Linked DNA regions of Sphingobium yanoikuyae. The protein of the gene in region 2 interacts with the protein of the main gene of each other region in a pairwise test. Links are inferred from orthologs where the notes say so. Each region holds a gene or a part of one and is shown on either strand. Other genes may lie near its edges. The genes, in order: U0025_RS19750 and U0025_RS11605.

Evidence for each region.
Region 1: the proteins of U0025_RS11605 (region 2) and U0025_RS19750 interact in binary tests that used the Escherichia coli proteins (3 or more experiments, as listed by UniProt). The link is inferred for Sphingobium yanoikuyae from one-to-one orthologs.

What each region holds. Positions count from the first base shown.
Region 1 is NZ_CP139979.1:4,255,020-4,270,969, forward strand. What follows is about bases 12,599-15,950. They hold U0025_RS19750 ([protein-PII] uridylyltransferase), read right to left. Parts: upstream 15,562-15,950; coding sequence 12,799-15,561; downstream 12,599-12,798. Other genes in these bases: U0025_RS19745 (L,D-transpeptidase family protein), read left to right, coding at 12,599-12,791; mutS (DNA mismatch repair protein MutS), read right to left, coding at 15,571-15,950. In the rest of the region: U0025_RS19685 (division plane positioning ATPase MipZ), read left to right, coding at 1-157; U0025_RS19690 (J domain-containing protein), read left to right, coding at 157-615; phosphoglucomutase/phosphomannomutase PgmG, read left to right, coding at 635-2,017; U0025_RS19700 (OmpP1/FadL family transporter), read left to right, coding at 2,440-3,741; ispG (flavodoxin-dependent (E)-4-hydroxy-3-methylbut-2-enyl-diphosphate synthase), read left to right, coding at 3,793-4,938; U0025_RS19710 (hypothetical protein), read left to right, coding at 4,935-5,165; U0025_RS19715 (DMT family transporter), read left to right, coding at 5,181-6,098; U0025_RS19720 (GNAT family N-acetyltransferase), read left to right, coding at 6,095-6,586; U0025_RS19725 (FtsK/SpoIIIE family DNA translocase), read left to right, coding at 6,818-9,142; U0025_RS19730 (LolA family protein), read left to right, coding at 9,550-10,188; xth (exodeoxyribonuclease III), read left to right, coding at 10,436-11,233; ribA (GTP cyclohydrolase II), read left to right, coding at 11,233-12,294; more of U0025_RS19745, read left to right, coding at 12,291-12,598.
Region 2 is NZ_CP139979.1:2,521,688-2,537,282, reverse strand. What follows is about bases 1-2,997. They hold U0025_RS11605 (P-II family nitrogen regulator), read right to left. Parts: upstream 1,670-2,997; coding sequence 1,331-1,669; downstream 1-1,330. Other genes in these bases: U0025_RS11595 (GFA family protein), read left to right, coding at 2,919-2,997; map (type I methionyl aminopeptidase), read right to left, coding at 2,005-2,835; glnA (type I glutamate--ammonia ligase), read right to left, coding at 1-1,236. Also shown: more of U0025_RS11595, read left to right, coding at 2,998-3,401; U0025_RS11590 (competence/damage-inducible protein A), read left to right, coding at 3,398-4,153; U0025_RS11585 (hypothetical protein), read left to right, coding at 4,231-4,632; U0025_RS11580 (YbaN family protein), read right to left, coding at 4,661-5,014; U0025_RS11575 (sensor histidine kinase), read right to left, coding at 5,113-6,417; U0025_RS11570 (response regulator transcription factor), read right to left, coding at 6,587-7,252; U0025_RS11565 (hypothetical protein), read right to left, coding at 7,301-7,639; U0025_RS11560 (DUF389 domain-containing protein), read left to right, coding at 7,710-9,203; U0025_RS11555 (SIMPL domain-containing protein), read right to left, coding at 9,208-9,933; U0025_RS11550 (ABC-F family ATP-binding cassette domain-containing protein), read left to right, coding at 10,074-11,852; U0025_RS11545 (VIT1/CCC1 transporter family protein), read left to right, coding at 11,920-12,633; U0025_RS11540 (glutathione peroxidase), read left to right, coding at 12,673-13,218; U0025_RS11535 (M20/M25/M40 family metallo-hydrolase), read left to right, coding at 13,318-14,634; U0025_RS11530 (trimeric intracellular cation channel family protein), read left to right, coding at 14,688-15,332; U0025_RS11525 (amidohydrolase), read right to left, coding at 15,352-15,595. UniProt on the Escherichia coli protein: P-II indirectly controls the transcription of the glutamine synthetase gene (glnA). P-II prevents NR-II-catalyzed conversion of NR-I to NR-I-phosphate, the transcriptional activator of GlnA. When P-II is uridylylated to P-II-UMP, these events are reversed.

The DNA.
Region 1 (15,950 bases), 1.7 Mb from region 2 along the record:
CTTCCCCTCGGGCCTGACCCTGCTCGACAAGGGACATCTGGGCGACCTGGGCATCAGCCACATCGCCGCGCGCCAGGAATTGCGCGAGATGGTGGCCGGATTGGCCTTGCCGACCGGCGATCATGCCGCGTCCGTGGACATGCTCGGCGCCGCCTGATGGGGCTGATCGCGCTGGTGCTGATCGGCCTGGCGGGCTGGCTCATCTGGACCGGGAGATTGCAGCGCATGTCGACCAAGGATGGCATGGCATTGGGGGCGGCACTGGTCGGCGCGGTGCTGGCGGCCAAGGGCAAGCCGGCGCTCGGCGCGCCGATCCTGCTGGGCGCCGCCCTCTTCTTCGCGTCGCAGGGCAAGGCGAAGAAGGGCGCTAACCGCGCCAGGCGCAAGGCTGCGCCGCCGGTGCAGACTGACAGGGCCGACGTGGAGGGCGCCCGCGCCCTGCTCGGCCTGTCGGCGGATGCTCGCGCGACCGATATCCGCGCCGCACATCGCCGCCTGATCGCCTCGGTCCATCCCGACAAGGGTGGAACCGAAGCGCTGGCTGCCCAGATCAATGCCGCGCGCGACCTGTTGCTCGCCGACCTTGCCGAGCGGGATCGTCCGTCCGCCGGCTGATTGCTCCAGAAAGGACTATATGGCCCACCGCTTCCACCCGACCCTGCTGCGCGAATATGATATGCGCGGCGTTGTCGGCCCGATGCTCGGGGAAGCGGACGGCTATGCGCTGGGGCGCAGCTTCGCGACCTGGGTGCGGCGCGCCGGCGGATCAGCGGTCGCGGTCGGCTATGACGGGCGGCTGAGTTCGCCCATGCTGGAGGGCGCGCTGGTGCGCGGCCTCACCGACAGCGGCGTCGATGTGCTGCGCGTTGGCCTGGGTCCCACGCCGATGCTCTATTATGCCGAGGCCGAACTGGACGTGGCGGGCGCCATCCAGGTGACCGGCAGCCATAATCCCGCAGATCAGAATGGTTTCAAGCTGGTCCTGGATCATGCGCCCTTTCATGGCGAGGCGATCCAGCAGCTCGGCGCGATCGCGGCGGCCGGCGACTGGCTGGCGGGCGAAGGCCGGGTGCGCGATGTCGATGTCATGCCGGCCTATGTCGAACGGCTGGTGCGCGATTTTGACGGCGCCGCCTGGCGGATCGGCTGGGACGCGGGAAACGGCGCCGCAGGACCGGTCGTGGAGAAGCTGGTGCAACTCCTGCCGGGTGAGCATCATCTGCTCTTCACCGATGTAGACGGCAATTTTCCCAACCATCATCCTGATCCCACCGAAGAAGCGAATCTGGCCGATCTTCGTTCCCTTGTCCTCTCCAGGAAGCTCGATTTCGGCGTGGCTTTCGATGGCGATGGCGACCGGATCGGCGTGGTCGACGGCCTCGGCCGGATTATCTGGGGCGACCAGTTGCTCGGCCTGTTCGCGCAGGTGGTGCTGAAGGATCGGCCCGGCGCCCCGATCGTCGCGGATGTGAAGGCCAGCCAGGCCCTGTTCGACGAGATTGCGCGGCTGGGCGGTGAGCCGGTGCTGTGGAAGACCGGGCACAGCCATATCAAGTCCAAAATGAAGCAGATTGGCAGTCCGCTGGGTGGCGAGATGACCGGCCACATCATGTTCGCCGACGATTTTTACGGTTTTGATGATGGACTCTATGCCGCCGTTCGCCTGATCCGCGCCGCGGCCCGGTTGCGCCGCACCGTCACCGACCTGCGCGGCGACATGGCCGAAATGGTCAACACGCCGGAAATCCGCATCGCCGTGCCGGAAGACCGCAAGTTTGCGATCATTGAAGACCTGCGCGACCGCCTGATTGCATCCGGCGCAATCGTGGAGTCGATCGATGGTGCCCGCGTCCGCACCATCGATGGCTGGTGGCTGCTGCGCGCGTCCAACACCCAGAATGCGCTGACCGCGCGGGCGGAGGCGTCGGATGCCGCGGGATTGGCGCGTCTGCTGGCCGAAATCGAATCCCATTTGCGTGATTCGGGCGTCGATCAGCGATTGCAAGCGGCGAAATAGCCTGTCGCAGCGCGCAAAATTGATATCGCTATCATTATTTCATGCGGAATTTCCCTTAGGGAAACATTGTCTTGTGACACCGGTTGCATGAAACGCAATCGCGCCATCATGTTTCGCATTTGCGACGAACGCCGCCTGGCCGCAAAAGGAACTCGCCTTTCAGGCATCCTCTCCTAAAACTTCATAGCCGTCCCTCGGGGCGGCTTTTTTTTTGACCTGTGACGTTGGCGCAACAGGGCGGCACTTGCCGTAGCGTCCAGCCGGCCGAAATCCGGGCAATTGAGCGAAAAATCGCGGAAATCCGTCATTGGCGCCTGTAGAAATCGTCGGGATAGCTGTTATGCGCATGGTTCCATAAGTCGCATGAGGCGTTTAAGCGCCCGCACCAAATGGCCAAATGAGTTTTTAGCAGAGGAAACGCCATGTCCCTTCGCCGTCGCATTCTTCCCACCATCCTGCTGACCGGCGCGATTGTCGCACCGATGCCGGCGCTGGCTGGTGGCTTCTATCTTCAGGAACAGTCGCCGGTGGAAACCGGCCGCGCCATGGCTGGCGGCGCCGCTGCAGGTGACGATCCCTCGACCATCTATTTCAACCCTGCCGCCATGACCCAGCTGTCGGGCGTCCAGGTTTCGGCCGGCGTCAACGCCCTGATGGCTTCCGCTCACCAGACTAACCGTGGCAGCTATCGCTCGGTCCCCGGTTCGACCGCCCGCGTGCCGGTGACCGGCAATGACGGTGGCCAGCCGTTCGAAAGCGTCATCCCGGTCCCCAATTTCTACGCCTCGGCGCAGGTCACCGACCGGCTGTGGCTGGGCCTCGGCGTCAATGCGCCCTTCGGCCTGAAGCTGGAATATGATGACGGTTTCTTCGGTCGCTATGACTCGATCTACACCGACCTCAAGACCTACAACATCCAGCCGTCGGCCGCGTTCAAGCTGAACGACAATTTCTCGATCGGCGGCGGCGTCGACGTGCAATATGTGAAGGCGAACCTGACCAACGCGCTGCCGCAGGTGTCGCCGCTGGTCACCACCGACGGCTTCACCAAGCTGAAGGGCGATGACTGGACCGTCGGCTGGAACGCCGGCCTGTTCTACACCAACGGCACCACCAATGTCGGCGTCCACTATCGGTCGGGCATCAACCACAAGCTCAAGGGTACCCAGACCATTTCCGGTCTGGTGACGCCGCTCAGCGCCGCCAATGGCGAATTCGATGCCTCGGCACCGCTGGACCTGCCCGATATCGTCACCGTGTCCTTCATGCACAAGCTGACGCCGAACCTGCGCGCGATGATCACCGGCAAATGGTATGGCTGGTCCAGCTTCAAGGGGATCGAGGTCACCTCGGCCACCGGCACCACCAACAAGGAACTGGATTACAAGGACAGCTACAGCGTCAGCCTGGGCGGCGAATATGATTTCAGCCCCGCCTTCACGCTGCGCGCCGGCACCATGTTCGACCGTTCGCCGACCAATCCGCAGCATCTGACCACCCGCGTGCCCGATGGCGACCGCGTGTGGCTGACCGGCGGCGCGACCTGGAATATCTCGCCGGCCTTCGCGCTGAACGTCGCCTACGCCCATACCTGGGTGGAAAAGGCGAACATCATCCGCCCGGACAGCTATTTCCCGTCGCCGGCCACCGTCACCGCCACGACCCTGGCCCAGACCAGCGGCAATGCGGACCAGGTTGCCGCATCGCTGACCGCGCGCTTCTAAAAAGCCGCGTTAATGCTTATAGGGGGCTCCAGAGATCTGGAGCCCCTTTTCATGTCCGAACATAATCCCGGCCTGCGCCCCTGGCGCGACATCGCCCGACGGCAGTCGCGGCAGATCATGGTCGGCAACGTCCCCGTGGGCGGCGGCGCGCCGGTCACGGTGCAGACCATGACCAACACGCTGACCCATGACGTCAAGGCGACGATCGACCAGATCCGTCGCTGCGAGGATGCCGGCGTCGACATCATCCGCGTGTCCTGCCCCGACGAGGAATCGACCGCGGCGCTCAAACAGATCGTCCGCGCCGCGCGCGTGCCGATCGTCGCCGACATCCATTTCCACTATAAGCGCGCGCTGGAAGCCGCCGATGCCGGTGCTGCCTGCCTGCGCATCAATCCGGGCAATATCGGTTCGGCCGCGCGGGTGAAGGAAGTGGTGGACGCCGCCAAGGCCAATAATTGCTCGATCCGCATCGGCGTCAACGCCGGCAGCCTGGAGCGCGACCTGCTCGAAAAATATGGCGAGCCCTGCCCGGAAGCGCTGGTCGAAAGCGCGCTCGACCATATCAAGCTGCTGCAGGACCAGGATTTCCACGAATATAAGGTCGCCGTGAAGGCGAGCGACGTGTTCCTGGCGGTCGCGGCCTATATGCAACTGGCCGATGCGGTCGATTGCCCGCTGCATCTGGGCATCACCGAAGCCGGCGGCCTGATCGGCGGCACGGTCAAGAGCGCGATCGGCATCGGCAACCTGCTCTGGGCCGGCATCGGCGACACGATCCGCGTCTCGCTCTCGGCCGAACCGGAGGAGGAAGTGCGGGTCGGCTATGAGATGCTCAAGACGCTCGGCATCCGCACCCGCGGCGTCAAGGTCATCTCCTGCCCCAGCTGCGCACGGCAGGGCTTCGATGTGATCCGCACCGTCCAGGCGCTGGAGGAACGGCTGCAGCATATCAACACGCCGCTCTCGCTCTCGGTGCTGGGTTGCGTCGTCAACGGTCCGGGCGAAGCGCGCGAGACCGATATCGGCCTGACCGGCGGCGGCAATGGCAAGCATATGGTCTATCTGTCGGGCGTCACCGATCACACGATCCAGGATGCCGACATGGTCGACCATATCGTCAGGCTGGTCGAGGCCAAGGCGGCCGAGATCGAAGCGGCGGCGAGCGACGCGGGACAGGTCCAGGCGGCCGAATGACGGACAGCGCCGACCGGTCCGCCATCGCCCATGGCGCAAGCGCCACGGGTGCGCAGGCGGTCGGCGCGTCCGCTATCGGGACATTGGCCCTGGGCGCGATCGCATTGGGGGCAATAGCGGTGGGCGCCCTGGCCATCGGTCGGCTGCGCATCGGCAAGGCACGGATCACCCGGCTTCATATCGACGAATTGCATATCGGCAGGATCGTCGGCCCCGGTCGCGACTGATCCCTTCACCCCTCGATGGATCGTCCGCTTTCCTCTCCCCGCAGCCCGTCCGTGCTGTTGCCCTTCCTCATCTGCTGCCTTGGCGTCGCGCTTTTTTCGGTGATGGACGCGGCGATGAAGGGGCTCAGTCTCTCGATCGGCCTTTATAACGCGCTGCTCTGGCGCGCGATCACCGGCAGCCTGCTGGGGCTGGTCCTGATGCTCGCCACCCGCCAGCGCTGGCCCAACCTTTCCGTGCTGCGCCTGCATCTGCTGCGCGGCGTGGTGGTCGCGCTGATGGCCAGCTTCTTCTTCTGGGCGATCATGCGCCTGCCGCTTGCCGAAGCCATTGCCCTCTCCTTCATCGCCCCGCTGATCGCGCTCTATCTTGCGGCCTTGCTGCTCAAGGAACGGATCGGGCGGCAGGCGATCGGCGCTTCGCTGCTTGGTCTGGTCGGGGTGGGCGTGATCCTGTCGGGGCGGATGCGCGGCGACTATGATGGCGACGCGCTGATGGGGGCGGGCGCGGTGCTGCTTTCGGCGATACTGTTCGCCTGGAACCTGATCCTCCAGCGCCAGCAGGCCCAGCTTGCCTCGCCGATAGAGGTCGCCTTCTTCCAGCATCTGGTCATGCTGGGCGTGTTCGCGATCGGTGCGCCGGCCTGGGCGATCGTGCCGACCGGAGCGGCGGTGCCGCTGGTGCTGCTGGCCGCCATGCTGGCCTTCACTTCTCTCGCGGCGCTCGCCTGGGCCTATGCGCGTGCGGAAGCCCAGCGGCTGATCCCGGTCGAATATACCGCCTTCGTCTGGGCCGCGATCTTCGGCTGGCTGGCCTTTGGCGAGCAACTGACGCTCGCCACCCTTGCCGGTGCCTTGTTGATCGTCGCCGGCTGCCTTATCGCCGCGCGCACGAAACGGGCGGATATCGCCCATGTGGAAGCGGGAGCGGCATGAGCAAGGTCATCATCAGGGACGCGCAATCGACGGATATCGATGCAATCGCGAATTTCATCCTGGCGCTCGCCGACTATGAGAAGCTGGCCCATGAAGTGAAGGCCGACCGCGAGACGCTGGCCCGCTATCTGTTCGGTCCCCGGCCGATGGCGGAGGTGCTGATCGCCGAGCATGATGGCGCACCGATCGGCTTTGCCCTCTTCTTCCACAATTTCTCTACCTTCGAGGGGCGTCCGGGCCTCTATCTGGAGGATCTGTTCGTCCTGCCCGAAGCGCGGGGGCTCGGTGCCGGCAAGGCGTTGCTCGCCCGTCTCGCCCAATTGGCGATCGCGCGCGACTGCGCCCGGCTCGAATGGTCGGTGCTCGACTGGAACGGACCGGCCATCGCCTTCTACCGGGCGCTCGGCGCCCGGCCGATGGACGAATGGACCGTGCAGCGCGTCGATGGCGACGTGCTCAGCGCCCTCGCATCGCATCCTGCAGGCTGACGCCCAGCAGCACGATCGCAAAGCTGCTCAGGGCAATCACGATAAAGGCGGGATAGAAAGAGGCGAACATGGCGACATCTCCTTTCGCCGCTTATTTTGCGCCTGCGCCCCAGGCCCGCGACATACGCAATGTTGCGGATGGGGCGGGACGAGCCGAGGGGCCGCAGGCTTGACGAGGACTCCTGGCTCGGCGCATTGTGCCGGAACGGAACATTTGGGGGACATTTGACCATGGCTGTCAGCCGCGGAGCCAAGCGCGCGCCGGAATGGCGCGAAATGCTCAAGCGCAGCATCGTGCGCAGCGGCGCGCTGATCGGGGCGATCTCGCTATTTCTGGCGACCCTGTTCCTGGCGCTGGCGCTGCTGAGCTATCAGCCCAGCGACCCGTCGATGAACACGGTGGCGGGCGATCATGTCGCCAATATCATGCGCGCGCCCGGTGCCATGGTGGCCGACATGCTGCTGCTGCTGTTCGGCGTGCCGATTGCGCTGCTGCTGCCGCTGATGGGGATCACCGCCCGTCGCCTGTGGGGCGATCATGAGATGATCGGGTGGAAGGCGCAGTTTGGCAAATGCCTGGTCGGCATCATCCTGATCGGCATCGCACTGGCCCTGTTCCAGCCTGATCCGCTGGTCGGCCTGCCTTCGGGCTGGGGCGGCATGATCGGCCTTGTCACCGCCAAGGGGGTGATCAGCCTGACCGCCCAGGCGCCGGCCGCGCAGGGCTGGATCATCGGCATATTGGTGGTCGTGGCCATGCTGGCCGGCCTGTTCGTCTGGTATCGCAGCCTGGCGCTGGAAAAGCCGATCTTCACCATCCGCCGTCCGACCCTGCCCCGGCTCAGCCTGCCGCGCCCCTCGCTCGCCTTTGCAGGACAGGGAGGAGCGGTCGATCTGGACGAGGATGATGACGGCCCGGTCGAACGGGTGATCGCGCCGCGCAAGCAGGTGTCGAACGAGCCCAAGCCGCCGATCACCATTCAGGCGCCCAAGCCCGCCCCGGTGCAGCGCTCGACCGCGCCGGTGTCGCAGGATGATCTGTTCGGCCATAGTTCGCTGCCGTCGGCCGACCTGCTCAATCCGATTCCCGCCAATCAGGGGCAGAAGATCGACAAGGCGGCGCTGGAACGCAACGCCCGCCTGCTGGAGAGCGTTCTCGACGACTTCCATGTGAAGGGCAATATCGTAGAGGTCCGCCCCGGTCCCGTCGTCACCATGTATGAGCTGGAGCCGGCACCGGGCATCAAGGCGAGCCGCGTGATCGCGCTGGCCGACGATATCGCCCGCAACATGTCGGCGCTGTCGGCGCGCGTCGCGACCATTCCCGGCCGTACCGTCATCGGCATCGAACTGCCCAACACCAATCGCGAGGGCGTGTCCTTCCGCGAACTGATCACCAGCGAGCAATTCGGTGCGGAAGCGACCCTGCCGATCATCCTGGGCAAGAATATCTCGGGCGAGCCGATCATCGCCGATCTGGCGCCGATGCCGCATCTGCTGATCGCAGGCACCACCGGCTCGGGTAAGTCGGTCGGCCTCAACGCTATGATCCTGTCGCTGCTCTACCGCATGACGCCGGACCAGCTGCGCCTGATCATGATCGATCCCAAGATGCTGGAACTGTCGACCTATGACGACATCCCGCATCTGCTCGCCCCGGTCGTGACCGAGCCGAGCAAGGCGATCCGCGCGCTCAAATGGGCGGTGGAGCAGATGGAGGATCGCTATCGCATGATGGCGTCGATCTCGGTCCGCAACCTCGCCAATTACAACGAGAAGGTTCGCGCCGCCAAGGCCAAGGGCAAGCCGCTCGGCCGTCGCGTCCAGACCGGCTATGACCCCGAGAGCGGCAAGCCGATCTATGAGGAAGAACAGCTCGATTTCCAGCCGCTGCCGCAGATCGTGGTGGTGGTCGACGAGCTGGCCGACCTCATGATGACGGCGGGCAAGGAAGTCGAATTCCTGATCCAGCGTCTGGCGCAGAAGGCGCGCGCCGCCGGCATCCACCTGATCCTCGCGACCCAGCGTCCTTCGGTCGACGTCATCACCGGCGTCATTAAGGCGAACCTGCCGACCCGCATCAGCTTCTTCGTGACCAGCAAGATCGACAGCCGCACCATCCTGGGCGAACAGGGTGCCGAACAGCTGCTGGGCAAGGGCGACATGCTCTACATGCATGGCGGCAAGGGCCTGATGCGCGTTCATGGTCCCTTCGTTTCGGACGATGAAGTGCGCGTGGTTGCCGACCACTGGCGCGCGCAGGGCGCGCCTGATTATATCCAGGCGGTCACGGAAGAGCCGGAAGAAGGCAGCTTCGCGCTCGACGGCGTGGACCTGGGCGATGACAGCCCGGACGCGCAGCTGTTCCGTAAGGCCTGCCAGCTGGTGTTCGAGAATCAGAAGGCCTCGACCAGCTGGCTGCAGCGCCAGCTGCGAGTCGGCTATAACAGCGCCGCACGCCTGATCGAACGGATGGAGGAGGAAGGGCTGGTCGGCCCGCCCAACCATGTCGGCCGCCGCGAAGTGCTGCGCGATGAGAATGGCAATCCGCTCTGACGCTACGAAATGCCTGTTTTCCTTGAGCGATTGCGTTCCGTGCAACCATGCTTGCTGCCTTCGCATTTGTCGTGACAGGGGCTTTGGGACATTAGGAACAGGCCTTTCAGGCATCCTCTCCTAAAAACTTTTCAGGCTGATCTTCGGATCAGCCTTTTTTTTGTCCGCGAATCGGTCTAGGCAGGCGTCGCTGCTGCCGCGCCGATAAACATAATTGGAGCGGTGCCGCCGGTAAGACCGGCATGGCGAGGCGGGAGCACGGGGGATCGAGCCAGCCATTTCACGGCCGCTCTCCCCCGTCTGGTCTTTCCGATCGATCCTTTCCCTGCGATGGAACAGCAAGGTTCACAGCGGGTTCAAGCCCCACCTCCTATGCCCCCTTTTCCGAACAACCCGGAGATGATTGCATGAAGCGCATCCTCGCGCCTGTCGCCCTGTCCCTCGCCACCGCGCTGGTTGCGGTGCCGGCGGGCTATGCCCTTGCCCAGCAGGCGGCACCGTCCGACCTCAATCAGGTCAATGCCTATATCCGCGCCGTCACCACCCTGACCGCCGATTTCAGCCAGACCGACCGCAATGGTCAGGTGCTGACCGGCAAGCTGACCCTGAAACAGCCGGGCAAGATCCGCTTCCAATATGAAAAGGGCGTGCCGCTGCTGATCGTGGGTGATGGCAAGGCGCTGACCCTGATCGACTATGAAGTGCGCCAGGTGCAGCGCTGGCCGATCGGCAATTCGCCGCTGGCCGCGCTGATCGACCCGACCAAGGATCTGTCGAAATTCGGCACCGTCGTCCCCACCGGCGACCCGACCGTGCTGAGCGTGCAGGCAAAGGATCCCAAGCGGCCCGAATTCGGCACCATCACCATGATCTTCAAGCGCAAGCCCGCGTCACCGGCCGGGCTGGAGCTTTATGGCTGGGTCGCGCTCGACGCGCAGAATAATCGCACGGCGGTGCGCCTGTCGAACCAGCAATATGGCGTGCCGGTCGCCGATTCCGCCTTCCGCTGGACCGATCCGCGTCCGCGCGGCCGTCCGAACGGCTAGGGCGGGCCACAGGAACGATGGGCTGAAAACTTTCTGCCATCGTTCATCTGCCGCTCATATCGGATCGCCTAGATAGAGATCACGGCGAGAGACGCAGACCGGGATTTCCCCCCTGTTACCCGGCACACCGCTCCCGTCGCAAAGCGCTTCAAGGGCGCGATCGAGACCCCCGTTCCACGCCCCCGGAGCGGGGGTCTTACTTTGTCCGGCGCTTGCGCGCGGGCGCGCGGCACCCTAGGTGCTTTTCATGGCCGATACCCTTTCGATTGCATCCTGGAACATCAACAGCGTCCGCGCCCGGATCGACATCGTCGAACGCTTCCTGACCGAGGAAGCGCCCGACATTCTCTGCCTGCAGGAAACCAAGGTGGTGAACGAGATTTTCCCCACCGACATGTTCAAGCGGCTGGGCTATGTCCATCAGGTGCTGAACGGCCAGCGCATGCATCATGGCGTCGCGATCATGAGCAAGGTGCCGATCCATGAGGATGACCGGTTCGACTGGCAGGCCAATGGCGAAGCGCGTCATGTCGGCATCCGCCTCGACAATGGCGTGCGGATCGAGAATGTCTATGTCCCCGCCGGCGGTGATGTCGCCGACCGCACGGTCAATCCGAAATTCGGCCAGAAGCTCGACTTTATCGAGCGGATGATCGAGTGGTCCGGGGCGCTCGACAACAAACCGACGATCCTGACCGGCGACTTCAACATCGCGCCGCTGGAATGCGACGTCTGGAGCCACAAGCAGCTGCTCGACGTGGTCAGCCATACGCCTCAAGAATGCGAACTGCTGGGCCGGTTGCAGGCGTCGAACGACTGGGTCGATATCGGCCGCCATTTCCACCCTGCCCCCGCGCGCCTCTACACCTGGTGGAGCTATCGCGCGAAGGACTGGGCGGCGTCGGATCGCGGCCGTCGCCTCGACCATATGTGGATGACCAAGGATGTCGCCGACAAGGCGGTCGCCCACCGTGTCGTCGAACCCGCGCGCAGCTGGGAAAAGCCGTCCGACCATATCCCGATCATCACCGAGTTCGCCTTCTGATGAACGGGCGGGATGCTGCCCGCGCCATCGATGCGCTGCGTCGCGGCTGGGCGATCCGCCTGACCGCGCCCGACGGCGCCATCCGGCTGATGGCGATCGAGGGCGCGGATGCGGTGACGCTGGCCGATTTCGATCCGCAGGGGCAGGCCGATATCTTGATCTCTGCCGCCCGCGCCGAGACGCTCAAGCTCGCCAATCAGCTGGCGGCGGCCGATCCCGATCTGCCGGTGCTGATCGAACGAGCGCCGTGGATCGACGCGGATGTCGCGACCTCGATTTCCGATCCCGTGCTGGACCTCGCCTCGCCGCTCAAGGGGCCGTTCCGCGCGCGGGCCTTGCCGGCGCCACAGGCAGCCAATGCCGCGCTGCGCCTTGCCCGGTTGGCTGGTATCCTGCCCGCCTATTTCCTTACCGAAGGCGACGGCCCGGTCGAGGCGGAAGTCAGCGCCGATGATGTCGGCGATTATGACGATGCCATCCACCTCGCCATCGCCACCCGTGCCCGCCTGCCCGTATCGGCGAGCGAGAGCGCGGAGATCATCGCCTTCCGCAGCCCCGACGAGCCGCGCGAACATGTCGCGCTGGTGGTCGGCAAGCGCGACGCATCCCCGCCGGTCATCCGCATCCACAGCGAATGCCTGACCGGCGACGTGTTCGGCAGCCTGAAATGCGATTGCGGCCCGCAATTGCATCAGGCGCTGCACCAGATCGCCGACGCCCAATGGGGTGTGCTGCTCTACCTGCGCCAGGAAGGACGCGGCATCGGCCTCGTCAACAAGCTGCGCGCCTATGCGTTGCAGGATCAGGGCTTCGACACGGTCGACGCCAATGTGCGGCTGGGCTTCGCGATCGACGCGCGCGATTTCTCGGTCGCGGCGCGGATGCTCGACCTGCTCGGTATTGACGGCGTGCGCTTGCTCACCAACAATCCGCAGAAGGTCGCCGGCTTGCAGGCGGCCGGGATCGAGGTGGTCGAACGACTGCCGATCATCCTGCCGGCCAACCCGCATAATGAACGCTATCTCGCCACCAAGCGCGACCGGACCGGCCACCAGCTATGAGCGTCGTCCATGTCGATGTCGCCACCGGGCGACTGCGCTTCGGCGATCTCGACATGGCCTGCACCATCGGCCGCAGCGGCGCCTGTGCGGCCGCCGACAAGCGCGAAGGCGATGGTTGCACCCCCTTGGGCAATTGGCCGATCCGTGCGGTGCTGCTGCGCCCCGGCAAGGTATCCACCACCGGCATCGCCCTGCCATGGCGCTGGATCCATGCGGGGGATGGCTGGTCGGACGATCCGGCCGATCCCGCCTATAATCGTCCCGTGCGCCTGCCCCGGCCCTTCTCGACCGAAAGCCTGCAGCGCAGCGACGAGGCCTATGACGTGATCGTCATCCTGGGCCATAATGACGCGCCGCCGGTGCCGGGCATGGGCAGCGCCATCTTCTTCCATCTGTCCGAAGGACGTCCGACCGCCGGCTGCGTCGCGGTCGACCGCGACGACATGCTGCGCCTGTTACCCTTGCTGTCACCCGGCGACGTAATGACCATTGCCTGAGTAGCGATCAGGCGCGCTCCAGTGCCTCGCCCACTTCGCCGCCGGCCGCCTCCAGCAGCCGCCGCTCCAGCGTCTGCAACCGGGCCTTGCTCTCGATCTTCCCGCCCAGCAGGTCGGTGACGTAGAAGGTGTCGACCGCGCGCTCGCCATAGGTGGCGACATGGGCGCTGTGGACCGTGACCTTCGACTGGAACAGCGCATTGGCCAGGCTGAACAGCAGCGCCGGCCGATCGCGGGCATTCACCTCGATCACGGTGAAGCGGTTCGACGCCTTGTTGTCGATCAGCACATTGGGCTCGATGCGGAAGGCTTCGGCGCGGGTGCGGGGCAGCGGGCGCGCTTCCAGCTTGGTGATCATGCGGTGGCGGTTGGACAGAGAGTCCTCGATCGCCGCCTTGATCCGCGCCAGCTGCTCGGGACTGTGGAAGGCGCCGCCCAGCGGATCCTGCACCAGGAAATTGTCGATCGCGACGCCATCGCGCGTCGTATGGATGCGCGCGTCGATGATGTTGCCGCCGGCCAGATGGATGGCGCCGGCAATGCGGTAGAACAGGCCCGGATGGTCGGTCGCATAGACGGTGACCAGCGTGGCACCACGTTGTGGATAATATTGCGCGGCGATCGACAGCGAGGAGTCACCCGCTTCCAATATGTGCCGCGCATTATGGACCAGGATATCGTCCGGTTCGGCGATCCAGTAGCTTTCGGGCATGCGGCCGCTGAAGGCGGCGAAGGTCGCCTCATCCATGCCCAGCGCCTGGCGCAGGGCCTCCTGCTTGGCGGCGACCCGCTCGCTGCGGCCCTTCTGCTTGTGGCCCAGGCGCAGTACTTCCTCGGCGGCATCATAGAGGTCGCCCAGCAGTTGCCGCTTCCAGCTGTTCCAGACGCCCGGCCCCACCGCGCGGATATCGACCACGGTCAGGCACAGCAGCAGGCGCAGTCGCTCCGGACTCTGCACCACTTCGACGAAATCGAGGATCGTCTTGTAGTCGGCCAGGTCGCGCTTGAAGGCGGTGGCCGACATCAGCAGGTGGTAACGCACCAGCCAGGCGACGGTCTCGGTCTCGGCGGCGGTCAGGCCCAGACGCGGGCAGAGATGTTCTGCCACTTCCGCGCCCAATATGCTGTGGTCGCCGCCGCGCCCCTTGGCGATGTCATGCAGCAGCACCGCGACATAGAGCACCCGGCGCGACAATATCTTGCCCATCAGCTCGGTTGCCAGCGGATGGTCGGTGGCCAGTTCGCCCTTTTCGATCCGGGCCAGCAGGCCGACGGCGCGGATGGTATGCTCGTCCACCGTATAATGATGGTACATGTCGAACTGCATCTGCGCCACGACGCGGCGGAAATCGGGGATGAACCGACCGAACACGGTGGATTCGTTCATCCAGCGCAGCACCGTTTCCGGGTCGCGCGGGCTGGTCAGCACATCCATGAAGGCGGCATTGGCGCGTGCGTCCTTGCGCACCTTGGCGGTGATCAGGCCGGCGTCGCGGCTGGCCGCGCGCATCGCGCTCGGATGAATCTGCAGCCCATGCCTGTCGGCCACGGCGAAAATCTCGACCAGGCGGACCGGATCGGCCTGGAAGAAATCGTCGCTCGGCAGCGCCAGCCGCCCGCGATCCAGCACGAAACCATCCAGCTTCTTGGGTCGGCGAAAGATCGACGGAATATAGCGGCGTCCGCGCTCGGCCAGCTGGTCGTCCAGATGCGCCAGGAACACCGCAGTCAGGTCGCCGACTGCCTTCGCATTGAGGAAATAATAGCGCATGAAGCGCTCGACCCCGGATCGTCCGGCCCGCGCGGTGAAGTGCATCCGCGTCGCGGTTTCCAGCTGCAGGTCGAAGGTCAGCCGGTCTTCGGCCCGACCCGTGATCATGTGCAGGTGACATCGCACCGCCCACAGGAAATCCTCGGCCTTCTGGAACTGGCGCAGCTCGCTCTGCGTCAACAGGCCGACATCGACCAGTTCGGCGACCGATTTCACCCGGTTCACATATTTGCCGATCCAGAACAGCGTGTGCAGGTCGCGCAGGCCGCCCTTGCCTTCCTTGACATTGGGCTCGACGACATAGCGGCTGTCGCCCATGCGGCGGTGGCGCTCGTCGCGTTCCTCCAGCTTCTCGGTGACGAAGGTGCGGGCGGTGCCCTGCATGATCTCGCTGTCGAAGCGAACGGCGACTTCCTCGTAAAGCGCCCGGTCGCCCCACACATAGCGTGCTTCCAGCAGGGCGGTGCGCACGGTGAGGTCGGCCTTGGCCATCCGCATCGTCTCGTCGATCGAACGGCTGCTATGGCCGACCTTCAGCCCCAGATCCCACAGCGAATAGAGCATGGATTCGATGATCTGCTCGGTCCAGCCGGTCGGCTTCCAGGGGGTGATGAAGCCGATGTCGACATCGCTGTGCGGTGCCATCTCGCCCCGGCCATAGCCGCCGACGGCGATCAGCACGATCCGCTCGCCGGTGCTGCGGTTGCCGGCGGGATAAAGATGATGGGTGGTCGCGTCGTAGAGCAGCCGCAAGATCTGGTCGATCAGGAAGGCAAAGGCCGTCACCGCCTCGCGCCCGCGCGTCGGTTTTGCCTCGAGCCGGCGCGCGACATCCTCACGGCCATGCTCCAGAGCGGCCTTGAGTTCCTTGACGATCAGCCCGCGCAGCTTGATCGGATCGCCCCGGTGCTCCTGCGCCAGGGCGTTGATGCTGTCGGAAATCGCGCGCCGGTCAATGATCGCGCGGCGCGACCCCAGGCTGGGGAACTGCATGACCATGGCTCTCGTCTACTCGTGGTGACTGGCGGCGGCCAGTTGTTTCAAACGATATATGTGATCGAGTGCCTCACGCGGGGACAGGGCGTCGGCATCAATGCCATCCAGTGCGTCGCGCAGTGGATCGACCACCTCTTCGACCTGGGTTGCGACGCTGGCGAACAGCGGCAGGTCGTCCAGCCCCGCGGCAATGCCGCCGGTCTTCGCCTTGCCTGCCTCCAGCCGGCCCAGCACATCCTTGGCGCGCTTGAGCACCAGGGGCGGCAAGCCGGCCAGCCGCGCCACCGCCAGGCCATAGCTGCGATCGGCAGGCCCTTCGGCCAGTTCGTGCAGCAGCACCAGGTCGCCCTTCCATTCGCGTGCCCGCACATGATGCAGCGACAGCGCATCGA
Region 2 (15,595 bases):
GACGGTCGGCACCTGGCTCAGCTCTTCGGGCGGCAGGTCATAGAGATTCTTGTCCATCGCGGCGCCCGGATGGATCTTGTTCTCGATGCCGTCGAGGCCGGCCATCAGCAGCGCGGCGTAGCAGAGATAGGGGTTGGCCATCGCGTCGGGGAAGCGGAATTCCACGCGCTTCGCCTTGGCACCGGCGCCGTAGGGAATACGGCAGGAGGCCGAACGGTTGCGGGCCGAATAGGCCAGCAGAACCGGGGCTTCGAAGCCCGGCACCAGGCGCTTGTAGCTGTTGGTGGTCGGGTTGGTGAAGGCGTTGAGGGCCTTGGCGTGCTTGATGACGCCGCCGATGAAGTAGAGGCAGGTGTCGGACAGGCCGGCATAGCCTTCGCCCGCGAACAGCGGCTTGCCGCCTTCCCAGATCGACATGTGGGTGTGCATGCCCGAACCATTGTCCTGCGCGATCGGCTTGGGCATGAAGGTCGCGGTCTTGCCATAGGCCTGGGCGACCATCTGCACGACATACTTATAGATCTGCATGCGGTCGGCGGTCTGGACCAGCGTACCGAAGGTCAGGCCCAGTTCGTGCTGCGCGGCGGCGACTTCATGATGATGCTTGTCGCAGGGCAGGCCCATTTCGAGCATGGTCGACACCATTTCGGCGCGGATGTCGGTGCAGGGATCGACCGGCGCGACGGGGAAATAGCCGCCCTTGGCGCGCGGACGATGACCCAGGTTGCCGCCTTCATATTCCTTGCCGGTGTTGGTCGGCAGTTCGATGTCGTCGATCTTGTAGTAGCTCTGCGAGTAGTCATTCTCGAAGCGCACATCGTCGAACATGAAGAATTCGGCTTCCGGGCCGACATAGATGGTGTCGCCGAAACCAGCCGACTTGACGAACGCTTCGGCGCGCTTGGCGCACGAACGCGGGTCGCGCGCATAGAGTTCGCCGGTGTCGGGCTCGACGATGTCGCAGAAGATGATCAGCATCGGGGTGGCGCTGAACGGATCGACATAGACGGCGTCCAGGTCGGGCTTCAGGATCATGTCCGACTCGTTGATCGCCTTCCAGCCTTCGATCGACGAACCGTCGAACATCAGGCCCTGGGTCAGCTCATCTTCGCCGAGGACCGAAGACACCATGGTCAGGTGCTGCCACTTGCCCTTGGGATCGGTGAAACGGACATCGACCCACTCGATTTCCTTTTCCTCGATCATCTTCAGGATGTCTTTTGGCGTGTTGGCCATGTGCAGTTGCCCTTCTCTATGGATACCCCCCCGAAGGGGTCGTTGAAGCCTGTGTCCGCCGGACCCCTGTCCGCCGGCTAGAACCTGTCGAAAATCAGATGGCGTCGCTGTCGCGTTCGCCGGTGCGGATGCGCACCGCGCCCTCGATGGCGGAAATGAAGATCTTGCCGTCGCCGATGCGGCCGGTCTGGGCGGCGCTGCAGATCGCTTCGACGACCCGGTCGGCCAGGGCGTCGTCGACGACGACCTCCAGCTTCACCTTGGGCAGGAAGTCGACGACATATTCGGCGCCGCGATACAGTTCGGTATGGCCCTTCTGGCGGCCGAAGCCCTTCGCCTCGGTGACGGTGATGCCGGACACGCCCACTTCGTGCAGCGCTTCCTTCACCTCGTCCAGCTTGAACGGCTTGATGATCGCCTCGATCTTCTTCATCACTTAATCCCAACCCATGACGCACGAACGGACGCGGGTTGGCCCGCATCCTTCAACCTTCAAGCGACGATCATCATGCCCCCCGAGGCAAGCGCCGTCTCCCTTAACAATCAATTACCGTGCCAAGTGGCGAATCGCTAGGCCTGCTTTCGGCGATGCAGCAATCTTTGTCCATATTGCCCGGATTCCGGGCAATATCATGTCATTCTGCCTGTTTTTTGGGCAGTGGTTGAACGGCCCGTCATGCAAAAGGCCCGCCCCGTCGACGCCGATCGGTCATGATCTCGATGGCATGAACGGAGCGGGCCTTTGGGACCGCCATGGGCAGGCAGAAATCAGCGCGCGTAGGGCGGGCAATCGAGGCCGGTCGGGCTCTTGGTGAAGATCTCGCAGCCGGTTTCGGTGATGCCGATGCTGTGCTCGAACTGCGCCGACAGGGTGCGGTCGCGCGTCACCGCCGTCCAGCCATCGTCCAGCATCTTCACGCCGGGCTTGCCGATATTGATCATCGGCTCGATCGTGAAGAACATGCCGGGCTTCAACTCCGGGCCGGTGCCGGGACGGCCGACATGGACCACTTCAGGGCTGTCATGGAAGACGCGGCCCAGGCCATGGCCACAGAAATCGCGGACCACGCCATAACGATGCTTTTCGGCATGACGCTGGATGACATGGCCGATGTCGCCCAGATGATTGCCGGGCTTGGCCTGCTCGATGCCCAGCATCAGGCATTCATAGGTGATTTCGACCAGCCGCTTCGCCTTGATCGGCGCATCGCCGGCGATGAACATGCGGCTGGTGTCGCCATGCCAGCCATCGACCAGCGGGGTGACGTCGATATTGAGAATATCGCCGTCCTTGAGCTTATAGTCGCCCGGAATGCCATGACAGATGACATTGTTGAGCGAGATGCAGCAGCTATGGGTATAGCCGCGATAGCCCAGGGTCGCCGGCACGCCGCCGCCGTCCAGGGTCATGCGGCGGACAATGTCGTCCAGTTCGCCGGTGGTCACGCCCGGCACCACATGGGGCACCAGCGCGTCGAGGATCTCGGCGGCCAGTCGGCCGGCCTTGCGCATGCCTTCGAAACCGGCCGCGTCATAGAGCTTGATCGCGGTCGAGCGGGAAACCGGCGCGTCGGCCGTCATCGTCATATATTCGGTCATGTGGTTGATATAGACCCTGCGATCCGGCATTGCGAGTGTCTTCGCTCAGCCCCGCGGTCGCTATCAGGAAAAGAGAAACGGACATGGTGATGGAAGGCGGATGCGCCTGTGGTGAGGTGCGCTATCGGGTCGATGCAGACCCAATCTTCGTCAACAACTGCCATTGCAGCCTGTGCCAGCGGCAGAGCGGCGCGGCGTCCGCGGTCAATGCCTTTGTCGAGGTCGATCATCTCCATCTCCTGTCCGGCGACCTCAGCGAACATGTGGTCCCCACCGGCAGCGGCAAGACCCAGGTGATCGTGCGCTGCGCCAACTGCGGCACCGCGGTCTGGAGCTTCTATCCCCGTCTCGGCCGGGCGGGCGCGGCGATCCGCGTCGGCACGCTCGACGATCGCTCGGCGATCCGGCCCGATGCCGCGATCTTCGTGGCGGACCGGTCGGACTGGACCGCCTTGCCGGCCGACGTGCCGGTCTTCGAGGCCAGCTACAAGCCGGCGGACGTCCTGCCGCCCGATCGGCTGGCCCGGCTGATGGCGCTTGCCGCCCGTGCGGAGCCGCTGGCATGAGCGACCGTATCTGGACCGCCGCCGTGATCGTGATCGGCGATGAAATCCTGTCCGGCCGCATCCAGGACAAGAATGTCGCGCAGATCGCCACCTGGCTCAATGTCCAGGGCATCCGCCTGCGCGAGGTACGGGTGGTGCCCGATGTGCAGGACGCGATCGTCGAGGCGGTGAACACGCTGCGTGCCCGCAACGACTATCTCTTCACCACCGGCGGTATTGGGCCGACCCATGACGACATCACGGTCGATGCGATCGCGGCGGCGCTGTGCGTCGGTGTGGAAATCCATCCCGAAGCGCGGGCGATATTGGAGCGCTATTATGTCACGCGCGGCGGCCTCACCGACGCGCGGTTGCGCATGGCGCGGGTGCCGGCGGGCGCCGACCTCATCGAAAACCGCATGTCGGGTGCGCCGGGCATCCGCCACGGCAATATCTTCATCATGGCCGGCGTGCCGCACATCACCGCCGGCATGCTCGACAGCCTGACCGGCACGCTGGAAGGCGGCTTGCCCGTCCTCTCCGCGACGATCGGCTGCTGGGTCGCGGAAAGCGAGATCGCCGACCTGCTCGGCGCCACCGAGCGCGCGCATGACGGCGTCCAGATCGGCAGCTACCCCTTCTTCCGCGAAGGGCGCACCGGCGCCAATTTCGTCATCCGCTCGACCGATCAGGCGGTGCTGGATGCGTGCGTCACGGACCTTGGCGCCGCGCTGACCTCCGGCGGCTGGCTCCCGGTGCCGGGCGGTATCTAGCCAAGAAACATCCGTTGCGGTGACAAGAAGGCCTGGCGGCGGTACAGCGCAGTTCCACTTCTAAAAGAGAATTCTGCATGCTTACCGCGCGAACCTACAGTGTCACGATAGCGCGCAACTGGCGCGAGCTTTACGAAGCGATCTGGCAGCCGGAGATATTCCCGAAATGGGCATCGGGCCTGACCGAGGCCGATCTGCGCAGGGGCGGCACCGGATGGATTGCCGACGGTCCCGATGGGCCGATCGTGGTTCGCTTCACGCCGCACAATGAATTTGGCGTGATGGACCATTTCGTCGAGACCGGTGATGGTCGGGAGGTTCATGTCCCGCTGCGCGTGATCGAGAATGGGGATGGGGCAGAGGTGATGCTGACGCTTTTTCGCCAGCCCGGTATGAGCGACGAGGATTTCGCGCGCGACGCCAAGTGGATTACCCGCGATCTACGCGCGCTGCGCGATTATGCAAAGGCGCTGGGCTAGGGGCTGATATTGATCCCGCCGAGGCGGCTCAGCTTTCCGGGCGGGTCCAGATCCAGCTGCCGCCGATCAGCGCTGCGGCCAGCGGGATCAGATACCAGGGGAAGGGGGAGAAGATCAGCGCCAGGATTGCGCTGAAGGCGAAGGCGCCGAGCGCGGCCTTCTTGCCCTTGCGGCTGATCGCGCCGCGTTCCCGCCAGCGGCGGATATGCGGACCGAAATGCTTGTGATCCAGCAGCTTTGCCTCCAGTTCCGGGCTGGAGCGGGCAAAGCAATAGGCCGCGAGGATCATGAAAGGGACGGTCGGCAGCAGCGGCAGGAAGGCGCCTAGCGTGCCCAATCCGATCGAGAGGAAGCCGGCAATGAGATAGAGATGGCGCCGCACCCGTCGATCCCGTCTGGAATGGGCCGATGCGGCCCGGTCTGTCCTGTCTATGCTATTGATTTGCAGGAACGCAATTGCCTTTCGTCGCGCGCCTTTTGTCAGGCGGCCGGCAGGCGCAGGCGGACCAGCAGTCCGCCCAGATCCTCGCTCTCCTCCAGTGCCACCGACCCGCCATAGATTTCGGCGACATCGCGGACGATGGCGAGGCCAAGGCCAGTGCCGGGCTTGCCCGAATCGAGGCGCACGCCGCGATCGAAGATGCGCACCCGGTCGGCTTCGGGAATGCCCATGCCGTCATCCTCGACCATGATCTCGACCATTGCGCCAACCCGGCTGACCGTCGCGAACACGCTGCCGCCGCCATATTTGGCGGCATTCTCGACCAGATTGCCCAGCATTTCGTCCAGATCCTGCCGCTCGACGCGGACCGCCGCATGCTTGTCGCCGTCCATGTCGACCCGCGCATCCTGATAGAGATGGCGCACCGCGCGCTCGACCGCCTCCAGGCTGGCCCAGACCTCGGCCCGGCTCTGCGCTGCGCCGCGCCGGCCAACGGCGCGGGCGCGGGCGAGGTGATGGTCGACCTGGCGCCGCATCGTCGTCGCCTCGCGCACCACCGTTTCGCCCAGGTCCGGCGCATTGGCGGTGGCCGCGTTCATGATGACGGTCAGCGGCGTCTTGAGCGCATGGGCGAGGTTGCCGGCATGGGTGCGCGCTTCCTCCGCCTGTCGCTCATTATGGGCGAGCAGCGCGTTCAGTTCCTCGACCATCGGCAGCACTTCGGCGGGCATGGGTTCGGTCACCCGGCTCTTGTCGCCATCGCGCATCTTGATGATTTCCAGCCGCACCTTGCGCAGCGGCCGCAGGCCATAGATGGTCTGCAAGGTGGCGAGCAGGATCAGGCCCAGCGCCAGCAGCGCGAAGCTCTTGAACAGGGTCGATCGCAGCGTCTTGATCTGGCCATCAAGGCCCTGGCGCGCCTGCGCGACCATGAACATCCAGCGCGCATCGGAACCGGGCAGGATGACGCTGCGCTCCATGACGCGCAGATCCTCGCCGGGAAACTGCTTGCTGTCATAGACATGGAAATTGCGGTCGGCATGGTCACCCGGCACCTTGAGCGCCCGGTCCCAAAGTGATCGCGACCGCCAATCCTCATGCCCCTTGGCGCTGATCTGGTAATAGAGGCCGCTATTGGGTTCCAGGAAGCGCTGGTCGGCCAGTTCGCGGTTGAACAGCACTTCGCCGTCCGGGCCGATCTCGGCCGCCGCGATCATCGCGGTCAGCACATAATTCATGCCATCGTCGAAATTGCGCGTCACCGCGTCCGACAGCACCCGGTCGAGCGCGACGCCACCGCCCAGCAGCAGCACGCTGATCCACAGCGCGGCAATGCCGATCATGCGGCGGCTGATCGACCCGGTGGACCGGACGGGGGAGGGCGACGGGCTGGCCATGCGAAATGATCCTACACCCGTTCACTGCTGGCGCAGCCGAGAAACATGGCCGATGGGACGGACCTGCTTGCCTGTCGACTTCGCCCGCAGCGAACGGAGGCGGATGGAGCGCGGATCAGCGCCCCGGCTCGTCCAGGCTGTAGCCAAGGCCGCGGATGGTGGTGATGACATCGGCGCCGAGTTTCTTGCGGATGCGCGTCACGAACACTTCGATCGTGTTGGAATCGCGATCGAAATCCTGGTCGTAAATATGTTCGATCAGCTCGGTGCGGCTGACCACCTTGCCCTTGTGGTGGAGCAGATAGGACAGCAGCTTATATTCCTGCGCCGTGAGCTTCACCGGATCGCCCTTCAGCGTCACCTTGCCCGAACGGGTGTCGAGGCGAACGTCGCCGGCGATCAGTTCGCTCGACGCGTTGCCGCTGGCACGGCGGATGAGCGCGCGCAGGCGGGCGATCAGTTCCTCGCTCTGGAACGGCTTGGCCAGATAATCGTCGGCGCCGGCATCGAGGCCCGCGACCTTGTCGGACCAGCTATCGCGCGCGGTCAGCACCAGCACAGGGAAGCTGCGGCCTTCCTTGCGCCAGCGATCAAGCACTGTCAGGCCGTCGATCGTCGGCAGGCCCAGGTCCAGGACCACGGCGTCATAATTTTCGGTCGAGCCCAGGAAATGGCCATCCTCGCCATCGGTGGCGAGGTCGACGGCATAGCCGGCACCTTCCAGCGTGTTCCTGAGCTGCTGGCCCAGACTCGGTTCATCCTCGACGATCAGCAGGCGCATAGGGTTCCGTTTCTTGTTATCGACGCAAAGAGGTTGGGCGGCGCGCGGTCAGCGCGCCCAGCCGATGATATCGCCTGTCCGGCCGTCGGCATCAACCCACATCACCTTGCCGTCCTTCACATATTTCAGGCGATAGCGATTGGTGGAGGGATTGAACTCGCTGCCGACATAGGTGGCACCGCCCACCTGGGCGTCGACCCGGCGCTTGATCATCGAAAAGGGCATGACCTGGCCGTCCAGCATCGCGCGGCGCGCGGCATCCTGCTCGTCACGGCGGCCACCGGCTTCGGCGACCGGTGTCATAAGGGATAGGGCCATAATTGCGGCCAGTCCGGCAGTCAGGCTTTTGGCGATCATTGTCATGGGCATGGCATAGGCGAAGCGCATTGAACAGGTGGTGAATGACCGGTCATTCCGCGCTGGAAAGGAGCGGTCGGGCGAATTAAGCTTGCCAGCCATGCAGATGGAAGATGACAGGCCCGTAGCCGATGCGCTCTTGTGGCGCTCCGTGCCGCGCTGGTGGCGCAGCCATGTGATCCGCGGGATCGATCATCAGGCGGTGCTCGAAAGGGTCCGGGCCGATGATGGCTGGAGCCCGTCCTACGCCTTCATGATCCTGATGTCGGCGGGCATTGCGGTGCTCGGCCTGCTGCTCTCCTCGCCGGCCGTGGTGATCGGTGCGATGCTGATCTCGCCGCTCATGGGGCCGATCGTCGGGCTGGGCTTTGGCCTTGCCATGACCGATGCGCGCGAAATCCGCCGGACGATCATCGCGCTGGCGGGCGGGGCGCTGGTGGCGATCACGTTCACCGCCTTCATCGTCCTGCTGTCGCCGTTGCAGACGGTGACCAGTGAAATCGCCGCGCGCACCCGGCCCAATCTGTTCGACCTGATGGTCGCGCTCTTTTCCGCGCTGGCGGGCGCCTATGCGATGATTCGCGGCAAGGCGGGGACGATCGTCGGTGTCGCGATCGCCACCGCGCTGATGCCGCCGCTGGCAACTGTCGGCTTTGGCCTGGCGACGCTTAACGCAACAGTCGCGGGCGGTGCGTTCCTCCTCTTCTTCACCAATTTCGTGACGATCGCCCTGGCCGCGGCGATCATGGCGCGGCTCTATGGCTTTGGCCGGCGCCTGTCGCCCAGCCAGAGCTGGCTGCAGATGGTTTTCATAGGCGCAATCTTCGTCGCACTGGCAGTGCCGCTCGGCCTGTCGCTCGGCCAGATCGCCTGGGAAGCGCGGGCCGCCCGCGATGCGCGCGATGTCATCCGGCGCGAATTTCCCGATGGCGCCCGGATCGCGCAGCTCGACCTGGATTTCGCCGCCAGGCCGCTTGCCGTGACCGCCAGCGTCCTCACCAGCCATTATGAGCGCGATGCGTCTGCGCGGGCAGGCCATATCCTGGGCGACATGCTGGGCAAGCCGGTGTCGCTGGATATCGAACAGATCCGGGTGGGTGAGGGGACGGAGGCCGACAATGCCCAGTTGCTCGCCGCCCAGACCGCCCGGCGTGAGGTGCAGGGCCAGGTCGATCGCCTGACCGACCGGCTGGCACTGGTCGCCGGTGTCAATCCCGATGCGGTGACGGTCGATACCGCGCGCAAGCGGGCGGTAGTGCGGGCGCGGGCTTTGCCGGATGCGGGCCTTGGCGCCTATTGGGCGCTGGAGCGGCGGGCGGCGGCGGCAACGCCGGGCTGGGCGATCGAGATTACGCCGCCGACCCTGCCCCTGCCGTCACTGGCGCTGGATGATGAAGGGGCCGTGGCGGACAAGGATCGGCTGGCGCTCGTCCTGTGGGCAGTGCAGCGCACCGGCCTGCCGATCGACCTGTCGATCAAGGGTGAGGGGCATGAGGGGCTGCTCAGGCCCTTTGCCGATCGTGGCATCGACGCGCGGCTGGTCAAAGGCGCCAGCGCGGACCTTGCGGTGCCGCACTGGCGCGTCGAGGAATGACGGTTTAGCGTTCCAGCGCGTACTGGACCGTCAGGCTGATCGATGCGCTGACCTGGCCCGGTTCCACCGGGGTCGGTGCGGCGTCGGCCTTGAACCGGGCCGCCATCAGCGGCATCGGCGCATTGCCGCCGCTGCTGCTTTCCGAGATCGAGACCAGCCGGGCCGAGCGATAGCCTGCCGCCTGGGCATAGAAATCGGCCTGGGCCTTGGCGGTCTTGAGCGCGGTGGCGCGGGCCTGGGCCTGAAGCGGGCTCGGATCCTCGATCGAGAAGCTGGGCCCGTTGATGTTGGTCGCGCCGGCCTGCACCAGCGTATCGAGCAGCGCGCCGACCTTCTTCACGTCGCGTACCTTGACGCTGAGCTGGTTCGACGCCTCATAGCCCAGGAAACGCGGACCGGACGGCTGGCCATCGCGATTGCTGTAATCATATTGGGCGTTGAGGTTGATGCCGCTGGTCTGGATGTCGGTCTTGGCGATGCCGGCCCTGGCTAGCGCCGCGATCAGCCCGTCCATCTTGGCGGCATTGTCCTTCATCGCCTGGGCCGCGGTCGGGGCCTTGGTCTGGACGCCGGTGCCGATGGTCGCGACATCGGGTGCGGCCTCGACGCTTTCGGTGACGTTCAACGTCACCACCGGCGCGGTCTCGGCGATGGTGACGCTGGTCTGGGCAACAGCCGCGACAGGCAGTGCGGCGGCGCCAAGCGCCATCAGGGCGAGAGCGGATTTCATGGACATGGTCTCCTCTGTAAGTCCTGCACCCGTTTTTGGCCTGGGTGCGATGAATGGACGCTGTCCTGCGTTGAAAGCCGTCCGACAGCTTTCCGGTTCCACTCTTGCCCCGACGCCCGATAGGCCCTAGCTGCACCGCCATGGCAGCACCCATTCTCTCCTTCGAAAATCTCGGCCTCTCGCAGGGCAGTCACTGGCTGTTCCGGCATATCGACATACATGTCGGCCAGCGCGACCGGCTGGCGTTGATCGGGCGCAACGGCGCGGGCAAGACCACCTTGCTCAAGCTGATCGGCGGCCAGATCGAGGCGGATGAGGGCATTCGTTCGGTGCAGCCGGGCGCGCGGGTGGTGACGCTGGAACAGGATCCCGACGTCAGCGCCTTCAAGACGCTGCATGATTTCGCGCTGGCCGGCGCATTCGCGCCGCCCGCCCATGAGGTGGAGGCGATCGCCGACCAGCTGGGCATCGACCTGTCGCGCGAGGCCGCGACCGCGAGCGGCGGTGAGCGCCGCCGCGCCGCTATCGCCCGCGCGCTGGCGAGCGAACCGGACCTGCTGCTGCTGGACGAGCCGACCAACCATCTGGATATCGCGGCGATCGACTGGCTGGAAAGCTGGCTCGCCCGCTATACCGGCGCCTTCATTGTCATCAGCCATGACCGTGCCTTCCTGACCCGCCTGACCCGCCAGACCTTGTGGCTCGACCGTGGCCAGATGCGCCGCAACGAGATCGGCTTCGGCGGTTTCGAGGACTGGATGGAAGCGGTCTATGCCGAAGAGGCGCGCGCCGCCGAGAAGCTGGACGCCAAGCTCAAGATCGAGGCGCACTGGCTGGAGCGCGGCGTGACCGCCCGGCGCAAGCGCAACCAGGGCCGCCTGGCCAAGCTATGGGAGATGCGCGCCCAACGCGCCGCGATGCAGGGGCCGCAGGGCACTGCCAAGATCGCGGTGGCGAGCGACGACAGCAAGACCAAGAGCGTCATCAAGGCCGAGCATGTCACCAAGACATTTGGTGACCGCACCATCATCAACGACTTCTCGCTGCGCGTGCAGCGCGGCGACCGGATCGGCATCGTCGGCGGCAATGGTGCGGGCAAGTCGACTTTGCTCAAGCTGCTGACCGGCGAACTGGCGCCCGACAGCGGCGCGGTGACGCTGGCCAAGACGCTGGACATGATCTTCATCGATCAGCAGCGCAGCCTGATGCAGGGCGACAAGAGCGTGCGCGATGTGCTGGCCGAGGGCGGCGACTGGATCGACGTGCGCGGCGTCCGCAAACATGTCCATGGCTATCTCAAGGACTTCCTGTTCGATCCCTCGTTGGCCGAGGCGAAGGTCGGCACCCTGTCGGGTGGCGAGCGTTCGCGCCTGCTGTTCGCGCGCGAATTTGCCCGCGAATCCAACCTGCTGGTGCTGGACGAACCGACCAACGACCTTGACCTCGAAACGCTCGACCTGCTGCAGGAAGTCATCGCGGACTATGATGGCACGGTGCTGATCGTCAGCCATGACCGCGATTTCCTCGATCGCACCGTCACCGTGACGCTCGGCCTCGACGGATCGGGCAAGGTCGACGTGATCGTCGGCGGCTATGCCGACTGGATCGCCAAGCGCGATCCGCGCCGTGCGCCCAAGGCGGAGAAGAAGGAGGCTGCGGCACCGCCGCCGCCCAAGCCGGCCTCGACCAAGCTGACCTACAAGGACCAGCGCGACCTCGATCTGCTGCCCAAGAAGATCGAGGAACTGGAAGCGGCGATCGCCCGCGACGAGGAGGCGCTGGCTGATCCTGCGCTTTATACCCGCGACCCGAAGAAATTCGCGGCGCTGACGGCTGCGATCGAGAGGGCGCGGGGCGAAAAGGACGCGGCCGAGGAACGTTGGCTGGAACTGGCTGAGAAGGCCGAGGGCTTGGGCTGAACCCCTTGCGCTGCCCTCTGCATCTGATAGCCAACGGGCTGGATGATCTGACAGGGGGCTCCATCATATGACCACGCCGCGCGTCGAGCCGCCACGGCCGCATCATGCCGTCCATTATGTCAACCGGGTCGGCTGGCTGCGCGCGGCCGTGCTGGGCGCCAATGATGGGATTGTATCGACCGCCAGCCTGATGACCGGGATCGCCGCATCGGGCGCGACGGGCGAGTCCATATTATTGTCGGGCATCGCCGCCTTGGTGGCCGGCGCGATGTCGATGGCGGCGGGCGAATATGTGTCGGTGAGCGCCCAGTCGGATACCGAGCGTGCCGATCTTGCCAAGGAAAAGAAGGCTTTGGCGACGCAGCCCCATGCGGAATGGGAGGAGTTGCGCGACATTTATGTCGAGCGCGGGCTGGACCGGGATTTGGCTGGGCAGGTGGCTACCCAGTTGATGGCGACCGATCCGCTGGGCGCCCATGCCCGCGACGAACTGGGCATTTCCGACCTCAGCACGCCGCGGCCGGTACAGGCAGGGCTGGCCTCGGCGGCAAGCTTCGCCTGTGGCGCCGCGCCTCCGGTAGTCGCCGCAGCCATCGCGCCGTCGCTGGCCGGGATCAGCGTCGTGCCGGTGTCGCTGCTCTGCCTGTTGCTGCTGGGCTATCTCGGGGCGCGGCTGGGTGGGGCGCGGCCGGGGCGGTCGATGCTGCGTACCTTCTTCTGGGGCGCGCTGGCGATGGCTGTGACTGCTGCGGCGGGCCATCTTTTCGGCGCCGCCATATGATGGCAAGGTCCGCCGCCTGATATCCAAGGGAGACGATGCATGACCGCAATCCAGCAGATACCGCTCAAGACCATCAAGGGGGCCGACGCGACCCTGGCCGATTATGCCGGCAAGGTGGTGCTCGCGGTCAATGTCGCCTCCAAATGCGGGCTGACGCCGCAATATGAGGGGCTGGAAAAGCTCTATGCCGATTATCGGGACAAGGGGCTGGTGGTCGCGGGCTTCCCCGCCAATGATTTCGGCGCCCAGGAACCGGGCAGCAATGACGAGATCGCCACCTTCTGCACCACCAATTTCGGTGTCGATTTCCCGATGTTTGAGAAGATCGTGGTTAGCGGGCCGGACAAGCATCCGCTCTACGCCGCGCTGACGAGCGCACTGCCCGAAGCGCAGGGCGATGGCGACAGCTTCCGCGAGCGCCTCAAGGGCTATGGCATGACGCCCAATCCGGTGCCGGAAATCCTGTGGAATTTCGAGAAGTTCGTGATCGCCAAGGATGGCAGCGTCGCGGCCCGTTTCGCGCCGACGACCGCGCCCGACGATCCGGCGCTGGTTGCCGCGATCGAAGCCGAACTGGCGAAATAAGCATCCGACGGGTGGCGTGTCTGCGCGCGCAACCCGTTCTATTCTACGGCTGCCCCGGAGCGGCCCATTTTTCCCTTGTTTCGGTGAAGTTACGAACCCATGCGACAGACTATTGTGAAGGCGGCGCTGTGCGGCGCGATGCTGCTGGCGACCACGGCACAGGCGGCGCTGAGCCCGGCCGAACAGAAGATCGGCGCCAGCGTCGATGCCGGTCATGAACCCGCGATCGCCCTCCTCGAAAAGATCGTGAACCAGAATAGCGGGTCGATGAATGTCGCCGGCGTCAAGGCGGTGGCCGACATGCTGCGGCCCGAGTTCGAGGCGCTGGGCTTCACCGTTAGCTGGAAACCGATGGATCAGGTCAAGCGCGCGGGCCATTTCATCGCGGTCCACAAGGGCAAGGCGGGCACGACGAAGATGCTGCTGATCGGCCATCTCGACACGGTGTTCGAGCCGGACTCGCCGTTCCAGACCTTCAAGCGCGAGGGCGACTGGGCCGCCGGACCGGGTGTCGGCGACGACAAGGGCGGGGTGGTGACGATGCTGCTCGCCCTGAAGGCGATGCAGGCGGCGGGCACGCTGAAGAACGCCAATATCGAAGTGGTGCTGACCGGTGACGAGGAGGATTCGGGCGATCCGGTCTCGATCTCGCGCGCTGATCTGATCGCGGCCGGCAAGCGCGCCGACGTCGCGCTCGATTTTGAGGGGCTGAGCCGCGAGGACGGCAAGGATATGGGCTCGATCGCGCGCCGCTCCTCCAACAGCTGGACGCTGACCACCAGCGGCAAGTCGGCGCACAGCTCGGGTATCTTCTCTGCGGCCGCCGGCGACGGCGCCGTCTATGAAATGGCGCGGATCATCACCGCTTTCCGCAAGGAATTGCCGGAACCCAACCTGACCTTCAATGTCGGTCTGATCGGTGGCGGCCAGAGCGCCGATGTCGACAAGGATGGCGTGCGCATCGCTGTCACCGGCAAGACCAATATCATCCCCCCGGTGGCGGTCGCCAAGGGCGATTTCCGCACCCTCAGCCAGGACCAGACCGAGCGGGTGCGGGCCAAGATGCAGGCGATCGTCGATAGCGGCCATCTGCCCGGCACCGGCGCCAGCATCGCCTTTGACCTGGGCTATCCCTCCATGGCGCCAACGGCGGGCAATCGCGCGCTGCTCGGCAAATTGAATGGCATCAACAAGGATCTGGGCCTGCCCGAAATGCCCGAGCTTGATCCGCTCAAGCGCGGCGCCGGCGATATCAGCTTCGTCGCGCAGGATGTCGACGGGCTGGTGGGTCTTGGCCTCGCCTCGACGGGTGACCATAGCCCGGCGGAAAAGGCGGACCTGTCCAGCATGCCGCGCCAGGCCAAGCGGGCGGCCATATTGATGACCCGTTTGTCGGCCGAGAAGGGCCGGAAATGATCGACCTTCGGGCGCCCGCTTCCGCTGGCGCCCGATAGCGGCTATGGAAAGCCATGCTGCCGCCGACCCCGACGATCGCCACGCATATCGGACCCGTGCTGGAGGCGTTGAGCCTGATCGGCACCTTCGTCTTCGGGGCTTCCGGGGCATTGGCTGCCGCACGCCTGCGCCAGACATTGGTGACCTTTGCCTTCTTCGCCCTGCTTACGGGGGTGGGCGGCGGCACGGTGCGCGACCTGCTGATCGATGCGCCGGTCTTCTGGATCCATGATCCGGCGCCGTCGATCGTGTGTATGGCCGCTGCCATTACCGTCTGGATCACGCCGCGCCGCTGGTGGAGCGATCATGCGCTCGACTGGCTCGATGCGATCGGGCTGGCCGCTTTCGCGGTCTTTGGCGCGGCCAAGGCAATGAGCTTTGGCGTGCCGCCCTTTGTCGCGGGGATGATGGGCGTGGTCACCGGCTGCGTCGGCGGCATCATGCGCGACACGCTGGCCGGCGAGCCGTCGATCCTGCTGCGCCCGGAACTCTATGTCACGGCCGCGGCGTTCGCCTCCGGCCTGTTCGTACTGTTGCGGCTGGCCGGACTGGATGTGCCGGTCGCTGGCGTGATCGCGGCGCTGCTGGGATTTGGCCTGCGCGCGCTCGCGATCCGCCGGGGGCTGGGTCTGCCCGCCTATAAGGAGGCGGGCGAGTAATCGTCCTGCTTCGGGACCGTCACTTCCCGTTTCGATATTCCAGCGCCGGTCCCTTGTCGCCCAGCAGCGAGCGATAGACGAAATCCTTGCCGCGACGGCGATCCAGTTCGGCCTTGGCCTCCGCCAGCGTGTCCGGGCTCTGGAACAGTTGCGCGGCGGTCAGTGCCATCGCCTTGGCAGCGACGACCGCGCCCTTGGTGCCGACGCTGGTGCCGCTCGCGGCGACGGCCTGCCAGCTGTGCGGCGGGGTGCCCGGCGCCCAG